3 regions of the Sulfuritalea sp. genome follow, and region 1 is predicted to be linked to each of the others. Evidence: predicted binding sites of a transcription regulator. Region 1 holds the regulator's gene; each other region holds the start of a gene.

The links. Region 1 encodes sigma-54, which starts transcription at its own class of promoters, with help from an activator protein. Its sites were predicted from a motif close to TGGCACNNTTCCTGCT; they were not measured.
Region 2: the regulator sigma-54 is predicted to act here: its motif matches at 1,848-1,863, upstream of RMO95_RS20835 (CmpA/NrtA family ABC transporter substrate-binding protein).
Region 3: the regulator sigma-54 is predicted to act here: its motif matches at 3,115-3,130, upstream of flgB (flagellar basal body rod protein FlgB).

What each region holds. Positions count from the first base shown of each region.
Region 1 is NZ_JASJPC010000033.1:140,907-148,573, forward strand. Features, by position in the region: gene recA (recombinase RecA) at 1-231, shown strand, start outside; gene RMO95_RS15230 (regulatory protein RecX) at 311-760, shown strand; gene lptB (LPS export ABC transporter ATP-binding protein) at 826-1,569, shown strand; gene RMO95_RS15240 (RNA polymerase factor sigma-54) at 1,569-3,020, shown strand; gene hpf (ribosome hibernation-promoting factor, HPF/YfiA family) at 3,047-3,361, shown strand; gene ptsN (PTS IIA-like nitrogen regulatory protein PtsN) at 3,500-3,958, shown strand; gene hprK (HPr(Ser) kinase/phosphatase) at 3,943-4,896, shown strand; gene RMO95_RS15260 (hypothetical protein) at 4,961-5,389, shown strand; gene RMO95_RS15265 (PadR family transcriptional regulator) at 5,661-6,233, shown strand; gene RMO95_RS15270 (NADPH-dependent 2,4-dienoyl-CoA reductase) at 6,352-7,667, shown strand, end outside.
Region 2 is NZ_JASJPC010000057.1:444-8,110, forward strand. Features, by position in the region: partial or broken gene RMO95_RS20830 (ABC transporter permease) at 1-284, opposite strand, end outside; gene RMO95_RS20835 (CmpA/NrtA family ABC transporter substrate-binding protein) at 464-1,813, opposite strand; gene RMO95_RS20840 (hypothetical protein) at 2,033-2,305, opposite strand; gene RMO95_RS20845 (efflux RND transporter permease subunit) at 2,451-5,507, opposite strand; gene RMO95_RS20850 (efflux RND transporter periplasmic adaptor subunit) at 5,524-6,669, opposite strand; gene lysA (diaminopimelate decarboxylase) at 6,669-7,667, opposite strand, start outside.
Region 3 is NZ_JASJPC010000050.1:46,166-53,832, reverse strand. Features, by position in the region: gene RMO95_RS19745 (flagellar motor protein) at 1-404, shown strand, start outside; gene motD (flagellar motor protein MotD) at 404-1,183, shown strand; gene RMO95_RS19735 (flagellar protein FlgN) at 1,214-1,678, opposite strand; gene flgM (flagellar biosynthesis anti-sigma factor FlgM) at 1,693-1,998, opposite strand; gene flgA (flagellar basal body P-ring formation chaperone FlgA) at 2,240-2,932, opposite strand; gene flgB (flagellar basal body rod protein FlgB) at 3,176-3,580, shown strand; gene flgC (flagellar basal body rod protein FlgC) at 3,586-3,987, shown strand; gene RMO95_RS19710 (flagellar hook assembly protein FlgD) at 4,011-4,694, shown strand; gene flgE (flagellar hook protein FlgE) at 4,708-5,997, shown strand; gene flgF (flagellar basal-body rod protein FlgF) at 6,035-6,787, shown strand; gene RMO95_RS19695 (flagellar hook protein FlgE) at 6,864-7,667, shown strand, end outside.

The sequences.
Region 1 (7,667 bases):
GAAGGCATTTCGCGCCAGGGCGAGATCGTCGAACTTGGCGTCGAGCACAAGATCGTCGAGAAATCCGGCGCCTGGTACGCCTACAAGGGCGAGAAGATCGGCCAGGGCAAGGACAACGCGCGCGAGTTCCTGCGCGAGCATGCCGAAATCGCCGTGGAAATCGAAAACCGGGTGCGCGAGGCCGTCGGCGTCGCGGCGCTGGGCACCCCCGAAGCAGTGAAAGGCAGCTAGGCGCGGTACTTGACCGAGTATCCGCCGAGGGCAAGCATCTTGTCGAACCGCTCTTGCCGCGCCTGTCGCGGTCGCCACCATGTCGAATGAATTGCGCCAGCAGGCGATCAGGCTGCTGGCCCGGCGCGAGCATACCCGCGCCGAACTGGCGCGCAAGCTGGCAGGGCTGGGCACGCCGGAGGAGATCGCCGCGGTACTGGCTGACATGGAGTCCTCGCAACTGCAGTCCGACAGCCGTACGGCCGAAAGCTATTTGCGCAGCAATGCCGCGCGGCTTGGCACCTCGCGCCTGCGCCATCAGCTCAAGACCCGCGGCGTGGCGCCCGAGATGATCGACGAACAACTGGCGCAGGCCGACCTGCCCGACGAGATCGAACGCGCGCGTGCCGCCTGGAGCCGCAAGTTTTCCGCCGCGCCGACCAACCCCAAGGAATGGGCGCGCCAGGCGCGCTTCCTGCAAAGCCGGGGCTTTGCCGGCGACGTCGTCCGTCGTTTGCTCAAGCAGCCGCTGGAGGCCGAAGGCGAATGAAGTTCGACGCCGCCGACCAGATCCCTCTCGGCTATGACAGCGAAGCTGTGCCGCCGCCTGTCGTAATGACTCCGGTCGCCACGCTCTCGGCCCACAATCTGCGCAAGAAGTACAAGTCGCAGACCGTGGTGACCGACGTCTCCTTCGAAGTCGCCGCCGGCGAAGTGGTGGGCCTGCTCGGGCCCAACGGCGCCGGCAAGACCACCTGCTTCTACATGATCGTCGGCCTGGTCGCCGCCGATGGCGGCGAGATTCGCATCGAAAGCGGGGAAGAGAAACTGCGCCTGACCCACATGCCGATCCACCAGCGCGCCAGACTGGGCCTGTCCTACCTGCCGCAGGAAAATTCGGTGTTTCGCAAACTCACGGTGTCGGAAAACGTGCGCGCCGTGCTGGAACTGCAGGATCTCGACGATGCCGCAATCGACGAGCGCGAAGAAACCCTGCTGCAGGAACTGCACATCACCCACATCCGCAAGAATCTGGCGGCCTCGCTCTCTGGCGGCGAGCGCCGCCGCGTCGAGATTGCCCGCGCGCTGGCGACCAGCCCGCGTTTCATCCTGCTCGACGAACCCTTTGCCGGCGTCGACCCGATCGCCGTGATCGACATCCAGAAGATCATCCGCTATCTCAAGGAAAGCGGCATCGGCGTATTGATCACCGACCATAACGTGCGCGAAACCCTGGGCATTTGCGATCGCGCCACCATCATCAACGCCGGCGAAGTGCTTGCCGCTGGACAGCCGGCCGAGATAGTCGATAATGAAAGTGTGCGTCGGGTTTATCTCGGCGAGCACTTCAGAATGTGATGAAACAAGGACTCCAGCTCAGGCTATCGCAGCACTTGGCACTGACGCCGCAGTTGCAGCAGTCGATCCGGCTGTTGCAGTTGTCGACTCTGGAGTTGAATGCCGAGATCGACCAGGCCTTGCAGGAAAATCCCCTGCTGGAACGCGACGATCCCGGCGAGCCGGCTGCATTCAGCCTCGGTGCCACAGGCGATGGGCTGGCGACGCCGCAAACCGTGACGCCGACCGAAAGCGACGAACGCCAGGAACCGCGGGGCGGCGACGATGAAGGCTGGGGCATGGACTTTTCCGGCAGCCATGGCCAGCGCGATCCCAACGACGACGATCTCGACAGCGGCGAATCCCAGGCCAGTTCAAGCTCCTTGCGCGAGCATCTGGCGACCCAGGTGGCGATGACCCAGTTGCCCGACCGCGAGCGGGCACTGGTCGGCTTCCTGATCGAAGCCCTGAACGACGACGGCTACCTGACCCAGCCGCTGGACGAGTTGATCGATCTGCTGGTCGCCGACGACGACGAAGTGCGCGAAGCCCTGCTGGAGGAACTCGGCATCGCCCTGCGCCATCTGCAGAACCTCGATCCGCCGGGCATCGGCGCGCGCAGCGCGCAGGAATGCCTGTCGCTGCAACTGAAATTCCTGCCGGAATCGGCCTCGCGCCAATTGGCGCTGGCCATAGTCGACAAGCACCTCGAGCATCTGGCCGCGCGCGATTTCGCACGCATCAAGAAATCCCTGGGCTGCGACGACGACGAGCTGCGCGCGGCGCAAACCCTGATCCGCTCCCTCAATCCACGTCCCGGCGCGCAATACGCGCCGATCGATACGCGCTACGTGGTGCCGGACGTGGCGGTGAAAAAACTGCACGACCGCTGGGTCGTCAGCCTCAACCGCGAGGCCATGCCGCGCCTGCGCATCAACCGGCTCTACGCCGACATCCTGCAGCGCCACCGCGGCGGCAACGCGTCCTCGACCGGACTGGCCAGCCAGTTGCAGGAAGCCAAGTGGCTGATCAAGAACGTGCAGCAGCGCTTCGACACCATCCTGCGGGTGTCGCAAGCCATCGTCGACCGCCAGCGGGCCTTCTTCGACCACGGCGAAGTCGCGATGCGGCCGCTGACCCTGCGCGAGATCGCGGAAACCGTCAGCCTTCACGAATCGACCATTTCGCGCGTGACGACCCAGAAATACCTGGCGAGTCCGCGCGGCATCTACGAACTCAAATACTTTTTTGGCAGCCACGTCGCCACCGATACCGGCGGCGCGGCCTCCTCAACCGCAATTCGGGCGCTGATCAAGCAATTGGTCGGCGCCGAGGACGGCAAGAAGCCGCTCTCGGACGCCCGTCTTGCGGAAATCCTCGGCGAGCAGGGCATCGTCGTGGCGCGTCGCACCGTAGCGAAGTACCGCGAACTGCTCAATATCCCGCCGGTCAACCTCAGAAAAGTTCTCTGAGAAAATACGTCTGACAAGGAGACATCATGAATCTCAACATTACCGGCCACCACATCGAAGTCACTCCGGCCATTCGCGAATACGTCACGGGCAAACTCGATCGAGTACTGCGGCATTTTGATCAGGTGACCAGTTCGCACGTCATCCTGTCGGTTGAAAAGCTGCAGCAAAAAGCGGAAGTCACCCTGCACGTCAAAGGCAAGGACATCTTCGCCGATGCCATCGACGCCGATCTTTACGCTGCCATCGACCTGGTGGCCGACAAGCTCGACCGCCAGGTGGTCAAGCACAAGGAAAAGGTCTCCGACCACACCCACGACAAGCGCCCGCAGGTCGAATAGGCCCGTAGCGGCAAGTTGGGCGAACCGGCCGCGGCAGCGTGTTATGTCCCGGTGCGCTTGCGCCGGGAACGGTATCCGCCGGATAGCGTTATACTGCGCGCCGCCGCAACCTCCGCCCATCGCCGAATTGCTTCCACCATGAATCAGATCGCCAGCCTGCTGCCACTCGACAACGTGGTGGCAAACCTCGACGCCAGCAGCAAGAAGCGCGTATTCGAGCAGGTCGGTATTCTTTTTGAAAATCATCACGGCGTCGCCCGCAGCACGGTCTACGACGCCCTGTTCGCGCGCGAAAAGCTGGGCTCGACCGGCCTTGGTCAGGGTATCGCGATTCCCCACGGGCGCATCAAGGGTCTCAAGGCCCCGCTCGGCGCCTTTGTCCGCCTCGACTCGCCGGTGCAGTTCGACGCGCCGGACGGCAAGCCGGTCGGCCTGATATTCGTGCTGCTGGTGCCCGAAGCGGCCAACGAGCACCATCTGCAACTGCTCTCCGAACTGGCGCAGATGTTCTCCGACCGGGCTTTTCGCGAACAACTCGCCACAGCCGCCGATAGCGCGGCGCTGCACGGCCTTTTTGCCAATTGGCACGCCAATTAGTCGTTTCCCAGCTGTTCGAACGTAACCGCGAGCGGCTCCAGCTCTCGTGGGTCAGCGGCCCCATGACGCGCGCGATATGCACCACCGAACATGTGGTGTCACCGGCCGACTTGATCGGCCACCTCAATCTGATGCACCCGGAACGCCTGCAGGTGATCGGCACGCCCGAAGTGGCCTGGTCGGCCCGCCACGCGCCGGAAAAAGTCGCCCATCACATGCAGGAAATCTACAACGCCAAGCCGCCCGCCATCATCGTCGCCGACGGCTGCGCGATCGACGACGGCGTGCGCAGCGGTTGCGAGGCCTCGGGCACGCCGCTGCTGCAGACGCCGCTGTCCTCGGCCTTCGTCATCGATACCCTGCGCGCCTTCGTGTCGCGCCAACTGGCCGAAACCGGCACCCTGCACGGCGTCTTCCTCGACGTGCTGGGCATGGGCGTGCTGATCACCGGCGACTCCGGCGTCGGCAAGAGCGAACTCGGCCTGGAACTGATTTCGCGCGGCCACGGCCTGGTCGCCGACGACGTGGTCGATGTCTCGCGCATCGGCTCCGACACCCTCGAAGGCCGCTGCCCGGAACTGCTCAAGGACTTCCTCGAAGTGCGCGGACTCGGCCTGCTCAACATCCGCACCGTGTTCGGCGAAACCGCCTGCCGCCGCAAAATGCGACTCAAGCTGATCGTCCATCTGCAGAAGCCGACGCCCGGCGTGCCGGAAGCCGCCCGCCTGCCGCTCGATGCGCAGACCGAGACCATCCTCGGCGTACCGATCCGCCGCGTCACGCTGCCGGTGGCCGCCGGCCGCAACCTGGCGGTGCTGCTGGAAGCTGCCGTGCGCGCCACGGTGCTGAAACTGCGCGGCATCGACAGCATGCAGGAATTCGTCGAGCGCCAGGAAGCCGCGCTGCGGGCCGACGGCGGCCAGGACCCGGTCAACTAAGGCCGCCTGCCTGCGTTAGATGGGCACGGCATTTTCGCCGCCCACATGAATAGGGAGACTCACCATGCATAAACTGATCGCCGTCGCCATTGCCGCACTGTTCGCCGCCAATGTCGCACTGGCCCAGACCCCTGCCGCTCCAGCCAAGGCTCCCGCTCCTGCCGCTGCCCCGGCCAAGGCCGCCGAGCCGGCGAAGGCTGTCGAAGCTGCCGCAGTTGCCAAACCGGCGGCGGCGGCCGCTGCCAGCGATTGCGAAGCCAAGGCGATGAGCAAGGACGGCAAGCCCCTGCACGGCGCCGCCAAGACTGCCTCGATCAAAAAGTGCCTGGGCGCCGGCAAGCCGGCCGACGCTGCCAAACCCGCTGGCAAGCCCGCCGCCAAGGCCTCGGGCTGTGCGGAAAAGGCCGTCAGCAAGGAAGGCAAGCCGCTCGCTGGCGCCGCCAAGGCCACGTTCATGAAGAAGTGCGAAGCCGACGCCAAGGCCGCCAAGTAAGTCGCCGCATCCGGAACCGAAAGCCGGCCCCAAGCGGGGCCGGCTTTTTTATGTCCCCGTCCGGAGGGACGGGGACGGTATCCCGGCGATATGTCCCCGTCCGGAAGGATGGGGACGGTATCCCAGCAATATGTCTCCGCCCGGAGGGCGGGACGGTATTCCCCGCTACACCGCCGTCGCGCCAGCACCAACTCTTGTCGCAAGGCCCGAATTCGCCGCACCCCTATGCAATGGATTGCATTGCAACTCGTTGCATAGTATCGTGCGCAACATGTCGCTCGATCACGCATTGCTGGTTTCCCTGCTCGAAAAGCCCAGTTCCGGCTATGAACTGGCACGCCGCTTCGACCGTTCGATCGGCTATTTCTGGCATGCCACGCACCAGCAGATCTACCGCGTGCTGTCGCGCATGGAGGAGGCCGGCTGGCTCGATGCCGAGGTCCAGCACGGCGAGACGGCCCCTGACCGCAAGGAGTATTCGGTCACTCCGACGGGACGCGACGAACTCTCGCGCTGGCTGGCCGAGCCGACCGATCCGGAAGGCGTACGCGATATCCTGATGGTCAAGCTGCGCGGCGCCGCCTTCGGCGACGTCGCAAGCCTGATCCCGGAACTCGAACATCATCGTGCGGCCCATGCCAACCGCCTGACCTGCTATCGCGTGATCGAGACCCGCGATTTCGCCGGCGCGCGAAGCACTAGTCCCGGCGGGCAAAGCCCCGGCGGGCTGGATCGCCAGCGCGCCCTGCAGTACATGGTCCTCAAGAGCGGCATCCGCTTCGAACAGGGCTGGCTGGAATGGTGCGAGGAGGCGCTGGGCCTGCTCCACAGTTTCAAACAATGAACGACTTATCCCCCAGCCCCTTCTCCGGGAGAAGGGGTGACCACGGCTCGCTGCGCTCGCGGGCTTTTGACGGGTCTGCCTTGGGGCGGCCCGGCGGCAGACCGACCAAGGAGTACTCATGACGAATCCCTACCCGCACCTGCTGGCCCCGCTCGACCTCGGCTTCACCACGCTGAAGAACCGCGTCCTGATGGGCTCGATGCACACCGGCCTGGAAGACATCGGCAACAGCCACGATCGCATGGCGGCCTTCTATGCCGCGCGGGCAAAAGGCGGCGTCGGCCTCATCGTCACCGGCGGCTTCGCCCCCAACCAGGACAGCATCGTGATGCAGGGCGCCTCCATCCTCGACAACGAAACCGAAGCCCTCAAGCACCGCGTCATCACCGATGCCGTGCATGCCAACGGCAGCAAGATCTGCGTGCAGATCCTGCACACCGGCCGCTATGCCTACACCAAGCGTCCTGTCGCCCCTTCCGCGTTGAAAGCGCCGATCAATCCATCGACGCCGCACGCCCTGAGCGAGGAAGAAATCGAGAAGACCATCGCCGACTACGCCCAGTGCGCGGCGATGTGCCAGTTCGCCAATTATGACGGCGTCGAGATCATGGGCTCGGAGGGCTACCTGATCAACGAATTCCTCGCGCCGCAGACCAACCATCGCGACGACCGCTGGGGCGGCAGCCTGGAAAACCGCATGCGCTTCGGCCTCGAAGTGATCCGCGCCGTGCGTGCCCGCGTCGGCGCCAATTTCATCATCATTTTTCGCCTCTCGATGCTCGACCTGGTCGAGGGCGGCAGCACCTGGGACGAGGTCGTGACCATGGCCAGGGAAGTCGAAAAGGCCGGCGCCACGATCATCAACACCGGCGTCGGCTGGCACGAGGCGCGCATCCCTACCATCGCCACCATGGTGCCGCGCGCGGCCTACAGCTGGGTCACGCGGCGCATGATGGGGCAGGTGAAAATTCCGCTGATCACCACCAATCGCATCAACGACCCGCAAGTCGGCGAAGAAATCATCGCCCGCGGCGATGCCGACATGGTCTCGATGGCGCGGCCCTTTTTGGCCGATGCCGAGTTCGTCAACAAGGCCGCGGCCGGCCGCGCCGATGCGATCAACACCTGCATCGCCTGCAACCAGGCCTGCCTCGACCACATCTTCTCGCGCCAGCTGTGCTCCTGCCTGGTCAATCCGTTTGCCTGCCACGAACTCGATGTCACCGTCGAAACCGCCAAGCAACCGAAGCGCGTAGCCGTGGTCGGCGCCGGTCCGGCCGGGCTGGCCGCCGCGACGCAGCTTGCCGAGCGCGGCCACACGGTCAGCCTGTTCGACTCCGCCGCCGAAATCGGCGGCCAGTTCAACCTGGCGCGGCGCATTCCGGGCAAGGAGGAATTCGCCGAAACCCTGCGCTACTTCGGCACGCGGCTGAA
Region 2 (7,667 bases), on a different contig from region 1:
ACCCGCGCCAGCGAATGGCCGAGCTGGATGGCAATGCCCTTGTCGTTGGGCCCGCGGTCGTAGAACGGGTCCGACAGGTATTTGACGAAGGCCTTGCCGACTTCCAGCGGCGGCGGGAAGCCGCCCGATTTCTCCGCGCCCTTGCCCATCAGTGCCGCGTACTCCGCATCGGCGCCGGTCGCCCCGGCCGATTCCTTCGGCAGCGTGGCCATGTGCCAGGCGCCGATGAAAATCAGGAACAGCAGCACCGAGATGAAGCCGGCCTTGAGGTTGAGGGAGCGCATCGTCGTTACCGTGAAGTACGTTGCCAAGCACGCTGTGTCAGGTTCGAGCGCAGCGAGCCGATTAGTAGCCTCCCCGCGAGGGGAGGATGGGAGGGGCGGGCCAATTTGCCAGCTTGAGACATTGCGACGTCGAGGTATTTCATGATGTGGGGTGGTTCATCGAAGTCATGAGATATTTCTCAGCTGCGCTTGATGGCGAAGCTATTGATATAGGCGTCGGGCTTGTTGAAGTCGAACTCCTTGCCCATCACCTTGAACTTCTGGTAGTCCGCCTTCGGCACCGCCATGCCGATCTCGGCCATGCGCTTCCGGGCGTCGGTCAGCAGGTACACCTTCTCGGCGATGTCCTTGTAGCGCACCTCGCCCTTGACGTAGCCCCAGCGTTTCATCTGGCTCAGGATCCAGACCGCCATCGAGTACCAGGGGAAGGGATCGAAGTCGGCGCGGTCGGGAACGTTTTTGACATTGCCCAGGCCGTCGGCGAACTTGCCGGTCAGCACCTGTTCGAGAACGGTCTTCGGCTGGTTCAGGTAGTTGGCGGGCGACAGCACTTCGGCCATCAGCGGCCGGTTCTTCGGATCGCGCGCCATCGCGGCGGCGGTCAGGATGGCGCGATACAGGGCGGCGAAGGTGTTCGGATTTTCCTTGATGAAGGCCGCCGGCACGCCGAAGGAACAGCAGGGGTGGCCGTCCCACAGCTCCTTGGAAAGGATGTGCAGGAAGCCGACTTCGTCATACACCGCGCGCTGGTTGAAGGGGTCGGGGCCGAGGTAGCCGTCGAGGTTGCCGGCGCGCAGGTTGGCCACCATTTCGGGCGGCGGCACGACGCGGATCTGGATGTCCTTGTCCGGATCGAGGCCGTGTTCGGCGACGTAGTAGCGCAGCAGGAAGTTGTGCATCGAGTATTCGAAAGGCACGGCGAACTTGAAGCCCTTCCACATCTTCGGATCGCGCTTGTCCTTGTGCTTGACGTGCAGCGTGATGGCCTGGCCGTTGGTGTTCTGGATCGTTGCGACGTTGATCGGCATCGGATTGGAGCCGATGCCCATCGACATCGCCAGCGGCATCGGCGCCAGCATGTGCGAGGCGTCGTATTCGCGGTTCTGCACCTTGTCGCGGATCAGCGCCCAGCCGGCGGTCTTGACCACGCTGACGTTGAGTCCCTGCTTCTTGTAGAAGCCCAGCGGGTCGGCCATGATCAGCGGACTGGCGCAGGTGATCGGGATGAAGCCGATCTTGAGGTCTTTCTTCTCCAGGCTGCCCTTTTCCTGCGCCATGGCTTCCAGCGTGCCGAAGGGGATCAGCGAGGAAATCGCGGCCCAGGCGGTCGAGGCGCCGACAGCCGAGAGGAACTTGCGGCGCTCGCCATCCTCGGGGAACAGCGCGCGCATCACGGTGGTTTGCAGCACGCGCTGGTTCAGCGCTTCCGTTTCCTGCAACGAGGCGTCGTGTTCGGCCTGACTGCCGTGATGGCCGCAGTTGCAGCGTGCGATGGCACGGGTTGAATCGAAGGGATCGTGCAGTGACATGATGGTCTCCGGAAAGAAGGTTCATCCGGTGCAGTGCAGACTCCGTGCCATCTATCACAAGGGCATGATTCGGCGTTACTAATTGTCGTATTCGGCGCGCCGTGCGGGGGATGGAGGGCGGCGGACGAAGCCGCGCGCACCATGACGGGGCGCAGGCCCGCCGTGCTTACGCCAGATTGGGGCGCGGGCTTGCGGGTGACGAAGCCGCGATGCTGAATGTCAGTGGCCGTGCTTGCGCTGGGCTGTGGCGACGGCTTGTTTTGGCTCCGGCTGGGGGTAGCGCATCACGACCACGGCTTCCTCCGGCTCGAACCAGAACTCGCCGTGGGGAAGCTCGAGGCTGCCGGTAATCAGCACCACCAGGCCGTCGGCCATGTTGATGCGGGTCACGGTCTCCCAGGCAAAGGTCGGGTGGGCGCTGGCGCCGGGGCCGTTGTAGATGTGATCGCCGACCTGCACGTCGGCCGCCGCTACGGTGATCCTGTTGGTCATGCCCGGTCTCCTTGCGCGACGATTCCGGGTCGGCCCGGAGCGTCAGGCGAGCATGATGCACTCTTCCCGCGAAGCTCGCCAGGGTATTGCGGACCCACCCTGCCGGTGGCCGAGAGTTGGCGCTGGCGCCACGGCGCCGAGGGCTTCAGGCGCGGCGTTCGCGCCGGCTTTCCAGCAGCGAATAGACGGCCGGCACCACCACCAGCGTCAGCAGCGTCGAGGAGATCATGCCGCCGATCACGGCGATCGCCAGCGGCTGCTGGGTCTCGGCGCCGGCGCCGAGACCCAGCGCGGCCGGGGCCAGCGCCAGGATCACGGTAGCCGAGGTCATCAGCACCGGCCGCATGCGGATCGGGCAGGCATTGCGCAACGCGGCATCGACCGCCATGCCGGCATCGCGGCGCTGGTTGGCGAGGTCGACCAGCAGGATGGAGTTCTTGGCGACGAGGCCGATCAGCAGCGTCAGGCCGATCATGGAATAGATGTTCAAAGTGTGTCCGGTGGCCCACAGCGCGGCGATGCCGCCGACCACGGCCAGCGGCTGCGCCAACATCACGATGGCCGGCTGCAGGAAGGAGTTGAACTGGCTGGCGAGCACCATGTAGAGCAGCACCAGCGCGAGGGCGAAGGTGAATACCATGTACTTCATGGTCTTGCCGAATTCCTCGGCCTGGCCGATGAAGCGCACCTGATAGCCGGCCGGCAGCATTTCCTGCGCTGTGCGGCGCACCGCCTCGACGGCTTCGCCCAGCGGCATCGACGGCGTGGCATAGAACGTGGCGGCGTATTGCAGGTCGAAGCGGCCGACTACGGCCGGCCCCAGTCGTTCTTCGAAGCGGGCCACGGAATCGAGGCGCACCATCTTGCCGTCGCGGCTGCGCAGGAAAATTTTCGACAGGTCGGCTGGCTGGGTGAATTCGCCGGGTTTGGCCTTGACGCGAATGTCATAGCGCTGGCCGTCGCCGGGCTCGTCGTTGAATTTGGCGATGTCGATGCCACCGGTCAGCATGTTCACCGCGAGGGCGACGTCGCTGGAGGACAGGTTGGCGGCGGCGATACGCAGGCGGTCGGGGATGAACACCAGCTGCGGCAGGTCGAGCTGGATGTCGGAATCGGTGCGGCCGATGCCGGGCACGGTGGCCAGCTTCTGCTGCAGTTCACGCGAGAGGCGGCCGATTTCGTTGATGTTGTCGCCGGCGAGGACGAACTGCAATGGCTCGCCGCGCTGGCCGCCGACCACCGCGAAGGGCGCGGCAAAGGCGCGCGCGCCGGGAATCGCAGCCAGATCGCGACGCACCGCGGCGATGACTTCATGTTGACTGCGCGTGCGTTCCTCGCGCGGCGCCATGCGCACCACCACGGTGCCCTGGTTCACCTGGCCGGCGCTGCCCAGACCGATCAGGGCGAACTCGGTGCGGATCTCCGGGTAGCGATTGAGCACGGCTTCGACTTCGCGCAGCTTGCTGTCGGTGTAGTCGATGCTGGACCCCAGCGGCGTGCGCAGCGAAATGCGGAAGCGGCCTTCGTCCTCGTCCGGGGTGAAGGTCTTGCCGACGTTCATGAAAAAGAAGGCCGAGGAGCCGACCACTGCGACGGTCAGCGCCACGACGTGCCAGCGTTGACGCAGGGCACGGTCGAGCAGGCGGATGTAGAGACGGTCGAGGCCGCCCAGCACGCGGTCGAACAGATGGTAGATGCGGCCATGCTGTTTCTCGACCTTGAGGTAGCGCGAGCAGAGCATCGGCGTCAGGGTCAGCGAAACGAACAGCGAGACCAGCACGCCGAAGGTGACGACCACGGCAAAGGAGCGGAAGAACTGGCCGATGATGCCGGAGAGGAAAATCACCGGGGCGAAGATGGAGACCAGCGACAGCGTTGCCGCGATCACCGCGAACACCACTTCCTTGCTGCCGTTGACCGCGGCGGCCACCGGGTCGGGGTCGATCTCCTCGCGATGGCGGAAGACGTTCTCCAGCACCACGATGGCATCGTCCACCACGACGCCGATCAAGAGCAGCAGCGCCAGCATGGTCAGCGAGTTCAGCGTGTAGCCGAAGAAGTAGATCACCGCGATGGCACCCATCAGCGACACCGGGATCGCCAGCGCGACGATCAGCGTCGAACGCACCGAGCGCAGGAAGAACCAGACCACCAAGGATGCCAGCAGCGTGCCTTCGATCAGGTGCTGCTTGAGCGAATTGACGATTTCGAGGATGAACACCGCATCGTTGGAGACGATGCTGATCTTCATGCCCGGCGGCAGTTGCGGCTCGATTTCCTTTTCGAGTTTTTCGCGGATGCGCTCGACGATGGCGACGGTGTTGGCGTTGGTCACCTTGACCACGCCCATGCCGATCGTCGTCTCGCCGTTGAAGCGCGCCAGTTGGCGGTTGTCGGTGAGGCCGTCTTCCAGCTCGGCGATGTCGGTGAGGCGGATCGGCGCGGCATTCGGTGGCGTGCCGCGGTAGCCGACCACCAGGCCGCCCAGCGCATCCAGGGTGTGGAATTCGAGATCGAGCTTGACCAGGTGTTCGGTGGTTTCGCCGACGATGAAGCCACCGGCCAGTTGCACATGCTCGCGGGCGAAGGCATCGCTGATGTCCTGCGCCGAGACGCCCAGCGCGCTCATGCGGTCGGGCAGCAGATTGACGCGGATGGTGCGGTCGCGGCGGCCGCCGAGGCGCACTTCGCCGACGCCGTTGATGGTTTCCAGTTTCTTCTTGATGACGTTGAGCGCGTACTGGTTCAGCTGCTGCTGGGTGCGGTCGCCCTGCACCGCCATCCAGAAGATCGGCGAGGCATTGGTCTCCACCTTGGCCACGATCGGCGGATCGACGTCCCGGGGCAGCCGGCGCTGCGCCTGGTTGACCTTGGACTGCACCTCGGTGAAGGCGACGTCGACATTCTTTTCCAGGCCGAAGGTGATGTTCACCACCGAGACGCCGGGCGAGGACGTGGACTGGATGTGCTCGATGCCGGGTACGCTATTGACCGCGCTTTCGACCAGGTTGGTGACGCTGGAATCGACGATGTCGGGGTTGGCGCCCTTCAGCGTGGTGGTGATCGAAACCACCGGAAACTCGATGTAGGGCAGCCGGTCCATGCCGATGCGGGTGAAGGCGATCACCCCGAACAACACCAGCACGGCGTTCGCCATCCACGCCAGGACGTGGCGCTTGACGGAAAGCTCGGGCAGGGTCACTGCAACAAAAGTCGCGTCAGCGACTCACGACGCTCCCCTCTCCCGTCGCGGGAGAGGGGTTGGGGGTGAGGGCGGCGGCCGGCTTGGCGGCTTCCTTGATGGCGACCGCTGCGCCGTTGGTGAGGAAGCCGGCACCATCGAGCGCGATGGTTTCGCCGCCGGCCAGGCCTTCGAGAATCTCGATGCGGCCGCCGCGCTTGGCGCCGACCTTGACCGGCTTCTGCTGCGCCTTCTTCTGTCCGTCCGCCTCGGCGATGACATACACGACCTTGCCGGCGGGGCGCAGCACGACGCTCTGTTCGGGCACCGTCAGCGCTTCGGCCTTGGCCGAGACGATCACCGCGGCATTGACGGTGCCGCCGCCGCGCAGGCTGCCGTCGTTGTCGACGTCGACCAGCACGTCGAGGGTGCGGCTGCCTTCGACGACGCCGGGGCGGATGTCCTTGATGCGGCTGGCGAACACCTTGCCCGGCGCCAGCGGCGAAACCAGACGGACTTCCTGGCCCTGTTGCAGCCGCGGACCGAAGCTTTCGGCGAAGGGCAGATGCGCGCGAAGTTTTTTCGGCGCGACGAGATTGAACAGCGGGTCGCCGACTTTGACGTAATCGCCGGGAGAGACGATCTGCACCTCGACGACGCCGTCTATCGGTGAAATCACACGGGTCTTGCCGACCGAGCGGCGGCTGTTGTCGGCGCGCGCCCGCGCCGCGTCGAACTGGGCGGAGAGCGCGGCGCGCTGGGCGGCAACGTCCTCGCCGGCATTCTTCGACAGAAAGCCCTTGTCCATCAGCATCTGTTGCCGCTCGGCGAGTTTCTCCTGCTGCTTCGCCAGGGCCTCGACGCGGCGCGCTTCGGCTTCGTCGGCCCTGTTCTGCAGTGCGACATCGCCGGCATCGATCACCGCCAGCAGGTCGCCGGCCTTGACCGCCTTGCCGCTGCGCGCCAGCACCTGCGTGACCCGCCCGGCGACCTCGGCACCGACTTTCGGATCGGCCAGCACTTCGAGGCTGCCCAGGGTTTCCAGCACGACTTCGAAGTCGCCCTTGGTGGCCTGGGTGACCGTGATCAACGAGGGTGGCGGCACCGCCTTCTTCTGCTCGGCTTTCTGGCCACAGGCGCTCAGTAGGGCGAGAGCCAGGCAGGCGAGGAGGGCGTTGCGCATCAGGCCAAGACCGATTCCAGCGCGAACAGTTCCGCGACGTCCTCGCGGCGGCGGATCAACTGCATGGCCTCGCCGTCGACCATGACCTCGGCGGCGCGCGGCCGGCTGTTGTAATTCGAGGCCATGGCCATGCCGTAGGCGCCGGCCGAGAGGATGGCGAGCAGGTCACCTTCGCGCAAGGCCAGCAGGCGGTCGTGGCCGAGAAAGTCGCCCGATTCGCAGACCGGGCCGACGATTTCGTAAGTCATGGCGTCCGGCATCTTCGCGCCGCTTGCCGTAGTGTCAGCGCCAACTCTTACGATCTCGTGCCAGGCGTCATAGAGGGCCGGACGCATCAGGTCGTTCATCGCCGCGTCGACCACGGCAAAGTGTTTCTCCTCGCCATGCTTCAGCACCTCGACGCGGGTCAGCAGCAATCCGGCATTGCCGACCAGCGAGCGGCCCGGTTCGAATATCAGTTTCTCGCGGCGCCCGGCGAGCTTCGCCAGCATCGGTGCCAGATAGTCGGCTGCCGCGGGTGCTGGCTCGTCGGCTTGGTACTGGATGCCCAGGCCGCCGCCAAGGTCGATGTGTTCGAGGGCGATGCCTGCCGCGGCGAGGCGGTCGACCAGTGCCAGCACCTTGTCCGCGGCTTCCGCCGCCGGCGCCGGGTCGAGCAGTTGCGAGCCGATGTGGCAGTCGATGCCCTTCACCGCGATATGCGGCAGGCTCGCGGCGCGGCGATAGAGATCGAAGGCTTCACCGAAGGCGACGCCGAACTTGGCCGTTTTGAGGCCGGTCGAAATGTAGGGATGGGTTTTCGCGTCGACGTCGGGATTCACGCGCAGCGATACCGGCGCGCGGCGGCCGACGCTGCCCGCGACCTCGCTGAGCCGGTCAAGCTCGCTGGCCGATTCGACGTTGAAGCAATGGATGCCGGCCTCCAGCGCCGCGCGCATTTCGGCGTGCGACTTGCCGACGCCGGAGAATACGATCTTGTCCGCACTGCCGCCGGCGGC
Region 3 (7,667 bases), on a different contig from region 1:
AACTGCTGGTCGACGGTGCCGAACCGGAGCGCCTGCGCGAAGTGCTGGAGGTGGACATCAGCGCCCGGGAAAGCAGCCTGAAGGCGGCGGCCAGGGTATGGGAATCCGCCGGCGGCTACTCGCCGACCATAGGCATCATCGGCGCCGTGATGGGGCTGATCCATGTAATGGAGAATCTGTCGGACCCGTCCAAACTCGGTAGCGGCATCGCCGTCGCCTTCGTCGCGACCATCTATGGCGTCGGCGCGGCGAACCTGATTTTCCTGCCGATTGCCAAGAAACTCATGGCCAATATCGCGCGCGTCATCACCATCCGCGAAATGCTGGTCGATGGACTGGTCGGGATTGCCAACGGCGATAATCCGCGCCTTCTGGAGAGCCGGCTGCAGGGCTACTTCGTCTGATGGCCCAGTTCAGGCGCCGCCGTCGCCGTCGCGAGACCGACGATCCGGAAAATCACGAGCGCTGGCTGGTATCGTATGCGGATTTCATCACACTGCTGTTTGCCTTCTTCGTCGTGATGTACGGCATTTCCTCGGTCAACGAGGGAAAGTATCGCGTCATGTCGGATTCCATCGTGGTCGCATTTCGCAGCATCTCGGGCGCGCCGGCCAGGGCCTTGATGCCGGTGAGCATGCCAGAGTCGACGCCGGCGGCCATTTCGCTGCGGCGCAATCCGGCCCCGCAGTTGGTGAAGAAGGAGCAGATGCGCAATCTGGCCGTCAGCCTGAACCAGGCACTGGCGCCATTGATGGCACAGGGCAAGGTCCGGGTCACCGAGGGTGCCCTCGGCATCACCGTGGACATCAACGCCAGCGCCCTGTTTGCGCCGGGCGAGGCGCGGCTCGATCCCGGCGCGGTGCGCGCGCTCGACGCTGTTGGCCGGATGCTGGCCACCACCGACTTCCCCATCGTGGTCGAGGGGCATACCGACAATATTCCGATCAGTACGCCGCAGTTTCCCACCAACTGGGAACTTTCTGCGGCCAGGGCAGCCAGCGTGGTACGGCTGTTCGTCGATACCGAGGTCGACCCCCGCCGCTTGACGGCCTCCGGCTATGCGGATCAGCGACCGGTGGCCGACAATGCGACGCCAGCAGGGCGCCAGGCCAATCGTCGGGTGGCAATCCGGATCGAGTCGAGCACCCCCGACCATCGGGTCGAAGTGCCGCTGACCCAATAAAAAAGCCGGTGCGCAGTGCCGCGAGGTGGTTCAGGCGCTGCCCAGGGGACGTCGTCCGGAAGAGGATTTCTGCTGGCCATCGGCACCGTAGGGCGTGGCATCGGCCGCTTCGCCGAGCAATGTTGCCAAGGCCTGCTGATTCTGCTGTATGCGCGCCGCGATCAACTTGCCGTTGAGTTCATTCTCGCGTTTGGCAGCGCCGGCCAGCTCGAGGTAGCGCTGCCGCATGCCTAGCGCGGCCGTCGGCCGGGCGCTGGTGCCGACCCAGGCATCGAGTCCGACGCGACCTGCGGCAAAGCCGGCGCTGCGCTGCGCTGCGTCGCGCTCGGCTTCAAGGCCCGCCAGGCGAATTGCCAGTTGCGACTTCTGATCGGCGATGGTCGGCAATTGGTCGATGTCGCCGGAAACCAGCGCATCCCGTTCCGCGGCCAGCACGGCCACGAACCCCTGCAATTCGGCGATAGTTTGTTCCAGCAGGACGTCGATTGCGGCCAAGGCGTGTCCGCTGCCTAATCGGCGCTGCGCTTCTTGCCGAGTTGATCCCGAACGTCTTCGATCAGGCGATCGGCAATCTTTTCGGCATCGATCTGGAGTTGTCCCTGCGCGATGGCATCGCGAATTTCCGCCACGCGCTGGCTGTCGAAGGGTGCTGCCGCCGACCTGACGAATGCGGTCGATTGCAGGTTGCTGGCTGCCGCGGCATCGCCGGCTACGGCGGTGCTTGGTGCCGCGGTTCTGCCTGACCCATTGGCAGTGGCTTGCGTGCGGGCTTTCGGCAGGCTGGCGGGTGAAGGTATCGCGGAGTTGATCTTCATGATGTGCACCGGTACGGGTTCTTAGCTTAGGGGATTTAACGGCACCGAAATCCCCAACTTTAGGCTTGGATCGGGCTTTGGCGACAATTTTCCCGTTGATCGGCGGGATCCGCCAAGCCGACGCAAGGTGTGGCGTCGGCGACCGACCCTGCCGCTGAGAATGGCCGCCAGTGTAGCGCTTCCTTTCTTGTTCGTGGGCATCGCGCCGTGCCGGTCCGCCGCGACCAACGCTTGCGCCACCTCACTGGGCGAGGCTGACCCTGCCGTCGGTTTGCGCCGTGCCGCTGACGACCTGGCCGGAAGCCGTGCGGACTTGCACCAACTGCCCGGCAGCGGCGCTGTTCAGCGCGCGGCCTTCGCTGGCGACCTGGAAGCCCGCTCCGGCGGAGACGATGCGGACGTTTTGTCCCTGCCTCACCACCACGGGCGGACGAAACATTTCCGTGCGCAATGGGCGGCCGGCCGGCACGGCATTGCCGGAAGCCTGCCCGAGCACGCGCTGCGGATCGGTCAGCACGCCGTTCGGCAACTCCGCCAGATCGCCCTGACGGTGTTCGATGTCGGCTTCTTCGACTATCTGGCCGGCCCGCAGGGAACGCGCACTGGCCAGGTAGTCCACCGTGACATGGATCTGCACGGGCACATACAGGCTCCATGTCGCGCCTTCGGTGCAGCGAACATTGACGTGGGTTCGCCCCCACGGTCGGGCTCCTGCGTCCATGGCAGCACCAAGCTTGCGGCAATCGGGCGACAGGCGGCCGGCGTTGATGGTGCCGATGCTGTAACGACCCGGTCCGGGCAGATCCTTGCCGTGAGCATCGAGAAATTCCGTCACGGCGCGACGGATCGGCTCCGCGTCCGCGGCGCATACCGGGTTTGCGGGCAGCAGCAGGATCGCGGCGAGCGCGGAAAGGAGGGCGGCAGTGGGATGCATGGTCGAAGATTACCGCAGGAAGCCGTGCTTACGTGTGCGGCCGGCAACATTCACGGCAACCGGGTTTTCGGCCGGCAACTTTTGCCGTGTTGCCGCGAAGCTTTTGCCAGCGTTGTCGCGGCTCCGGCTCGAAAAGGCGCGAAAGCGCCTGAAACAGGCATGGCAGAGGTGATTCCTGGACATGGCACGGATGATGCTTGGACCACGTCATATAGTCCATTAGACACGCCGACAACCCTTACCATGTTTGATCGAATCGACGACCAACTCAGGATTCACCGCGCGGCACTCGGCGCGCTGACCTACCGCCAGGAATTGCTTGCATCGAATATCGCCAACGCGGATACGCCGCATTTCAAGGCGCGCGATATCGATTTCAAGGGTGCGCTGGAGTCGGCCCTGACGGGACGGCGCACCGGTAATCCGGGCCTGGCAACGACGTCATCGCGGCACCTGCTGCAGGGTGCGGCGCCTTCCTTCGCCGAGGCGGCAAGATTTCGCACGGAGTTCCAGCCCAGCATCGACGGCAATACAGTAAATATGGACATCGAGCGCAGCGCCTTCGCCGAGAATGCCCTGCGCCTCGAAGCCGCGCTGACCTTTATTCGCGGCGAGTTCAAAGACCTGCAACTGGTGCTGAGCCAGTAAGCGCCATGAGCCTGCTCAATATATTCTCCATCGCCGGTTCGGCGCTTACCGCTCAGTCGGCGCGCCTCAACACGATTGCCAGCAACCTGGCCAATGCCGACAGCGTGGCCGGCGCCGATGGCCGTCCCTATCGCGCCAGACAGGTGGAGTTCAAGGCGACCGCGGTCGAAGGTGGCGGTACCGGCGTGCGGGTCACGCGGGTGGTCGAAAGCCAGGCGCCGCTGCGGATGAGCTACGACCCGTCGAGTCCGGCGGCGAACGAACAGGGCTATGTGGCGATGCCCAACGTGAATGTGGTGGACGAGATGGTCAACATGATCTCGGCCTCGCGTTCCTACCAGAACAATGCCGAAGTAATGAACGCCGCGAAATCGCTGATCCAGAAGACCCTGGCGCTCGGGCAATAACATCTTTGCAAGGAGAGCATGACATGGCAATCACTTCGGCTTCCGCCCTATCCAGCACTGCGCAGTCCTTGCTGGACGCGGCCAACGGCACCGGCAGCGCCAAGCCGACCAGCGCAACGACCGACGCGCAGAACCGCTTCCTCCGGTTGTTGACCACCCAACTGAAAAACCAGGACCCGCTGAATCCGATGGACAACGCCCAGATGACCTCGCAACTGGCGCAGATCAGCACCGTCGATGGCATCGAGAAGCTCAACGCGACCCTGCAGAAGCTGCTTTCCAGCTCCGTCGATAGCGAAGCGATGCAGGCCGCGGCACTGGTCGGTCACCAGGTCATGGTGGCCGGCAGCGGTATGACTCTTGGCGACGCCGGGGCGGTGGGTGGGCTTGAATTGAAGTCCGCCGCCGATCAGGTCAGCGTCACCATCAAGGATTCCAATGGAATTGTCATGAGAACGCTTGATCTCGGCGACCTGGATGCGGGAATGCACAACTTCGCCTGGGATGGCAAGACCGACGGCGGCGCCCAGGCGGTCAATGGCAGTTACGGCATTTCGATTCTGGCCAAGCGCGGATCGGAAAAGCTTGAAGTCGTCCCGCTCGAACTGGCCGGGGTGACCAGCATCAATCGCAGCAGTCAAGGCGTAACACTGGATCTCGGACAACTGGGCCTGGCCAAGCTGTCCGACGTTAAACAAATTTTCTGAGCGGGAGCGGATCATGGGATTTCAACAAGGTTTGGCTGGACTCAATGCATCGTCGAAGGCGCTCGATACCATCGGCAACAACATTTCCAATGCCAGCACGGTGGGCTTCAAGACCGGGCAGACGCAGTTCGCCGACGTCTTCGCGGCGTCTCTTTCCGGTGCCGGTGCGGCGCCGGTGGGCCTCGGCACCAAGGTTGCTGCCGTGGTTCAGCAATTCACCCAGGGCAGCATCGGCGTCACCAACAATCCGCTCGATATTGCGATCAACGGCGGCGGTTTCTTCCAGATGGACGACGGCAACGGCGCCACGGTGTATACCCGCAACGGACAGTTCCAGCTCGACCAGTCCGGCTACATCGTCAATGCCAACGGTTTGCAGTTGAAAGGCATCATGGCGACGCGCGGCGTGATCGCCCCGGGATCGCCTTCGGTGCCGCTGCGCCTGTTCGATCCGTCGCAGAGCCTGGCCGGACCGCCACAGCAAACCGGTGGCAGCCCCGGCAATCTCGGGCTGCAGGTCAACGTCAATCTCGATGCCCGCGTGGCACCGCCGGCGGATCCGACCTTCGACTACAACAATCCGCGCACCTACAACCAGTCCACGGCGGTCACGATCTACGACAGCCTGGGGAACCCCCACACTTATTCGATGTATTTCGTCAAGGGCGTCGCGGCCAGCAGTTGGGACGTCTATGCCGCGGTGAGCAATCCGCCCGGTGCCGTGCCGACCGTCACGGACCTGTCCGCCGGCGGTCCGCTGGGAACGCTGACCTTCGATTCCACGGGCACGCTGACCTCGGCGCCTTTCACCGCCGTCGTGACCGATGCCGATCTGGGCTACACCGGAGCCGTGAATTCCCTGTCCTTCCCGGTGGTCTTCGACGGGACGACGCAGTTCGGCTCGGACTTTTCGGTCAATGCGATGATTCAGGACGGCTATGGTTCGGGAACCCTGGCCGGATTCAACATCGGCAAGGACGGCATCATTCTCGGCCGCTACACCAACGGCCAATCGACCGAAGTCGGCCAGGTCATTCTCGCCTCGTTCCGCAATCCTCAAGGCATGCAACCGCTCGGCGACAACGTCTGGGCGCAGTCCTCGACCAGCGGTGACCGCATCGTCGGCACGCCCGGATCCACGGGTCAGTACGGCGTGCTGCAGTCCGCCGCGCTCGAAGAGTCGAATGTCGACCTGACCGCCGAGCTGGTGACCATGATCACCATGCAAAGGTCGTATCAGGCCAACGCGCAGACGATCAAGACGCAGGACAGCATTCTGCAGACCCTGGTCAACCTGCGCTGATAGTTGACGCTGGCGACACGGCGAGAGGGACGGGACGATGGACAGGATGATCTACACGGCGATGAGCGGTGCCAGCCAGACCATGAGTCGGCAGGCCGCCGTGGGTCACAACCTGGCCAACGCCAACACCACCGGCTACCGCGCCGAGGAGCACCGCCTGCGGGCGGTGCCGGTGCTGTCACATGCGACGCAGAAGGGTTTGCCGACCCGCGCCTTCGCCATGGACGCCAGCACCCATACCGACTTCACCCCGGGTCCGATGGTGCATACCGCGCGACCGCTGGATCTGGCGGTGCAGGGGCCTGGCTGGATCGCGCTGCAGATGCCGGACGGTAGCGAGGCGTATACCCGTAACGGCAGTTTCGAACTCAACGTGAATGGCATCGTGCAGACGCGCAGTGGCATTCCGGTGATGGGCGACGGCGGTCCAATCTCCATTCCACCCGACGTGAAGCTCAGCATCGGCGGCGACGGCACGATTTCCGCGCTGCCCGAGTCGGGCGCACAGAACACGGTCAGCGTGATCAGCCGCTTCAAGCTGGTGAATCCGCCCCAAGCCGACCTGGTGCGTGGCGACGACGGCTATTTTCGCCTGCGCGATGGCGAGCCGGCGACCGCCGACGAGCAGGTGATGGTGCTTGGCGGGAGCCTGGAGGGCAGCAATGTGAATCCGGCAGAACAGATGGTGAACATGATTTCCCTGGCGCGACAGTTCGAGATGCAGATGAAACTGGTGTCGGCGGCCGATGCCAACGACCGCGCCGCAACCCAGATTCTGGCGACCCGCTGATTCCGGGCATGGGGCTTGCATAGTTGCAGGCACAGACGCCCGAGCTTGGTGCGAGACGAACAGGAAGGAATGAGACATGGCCTTAGCAAACAGCCTTAGCGGACTGATCGCCGCGGCGAAAGCCCTCGACGTGGTCGGCAACAACATCGCGAATTCGCAGACCATCGGCTTCAAGTCGTCGATTGCGCGCTTCACCAACGTGTCCGCCGCCGGCAAGTCCAGCGGACCGTCCGATACCGGATCGAGTGCCGGCGTCAGTGCCGACAACATTTTCCAGCAGTTCGGGCAGGGCCAGGTCGAACTCAGCGACAAGCCGCTCGACATGGCGATCAACGGGCTGGGCTTCTTCCGCCTGTACAACCCGGAGACCAACCGGGTTTCATATACGCGCGACGGCCAGTTCGGGCTCGCCTTCGAAGGCGACGGCTTTGCCAAGCTGGTGACCCGCACCGGACTCAGTCTGACCGGGAACGTTCCCAGCTTCGGCAGCGATCCCTTCGGCACGATCGCCGCGACGCCTGCGCCGGTGCCGCTTGTCATCGATCCGTTCTTTCCGCCACGGGCGACCTCGGTGGTCAATGCCAGCCTCAACCTCGATGTCCGCGTCGCGGCGCCGATGGCGCCCTTCGATGCCGCCGATCCCTTGACCTACAACGGGTCCGCGTCATCCACCGTGTTCGATGCCGCCGGCGCGGCGCACGATTTGCGGGTTTACTTTGTCAAGCCTGGTCCGGCCAGTGTATGGCAGGTCTATTCGACGCTGGACTACAACGCCAATGCAGTGCCGGCCCAGGTGCCGACGGTCAGCGGTCCGATCGACCTGGCCTTCGACATGCGCGGCGCCGTCAGTTCGCCGATGCCTTCGCCGGTCCAGAGCTAC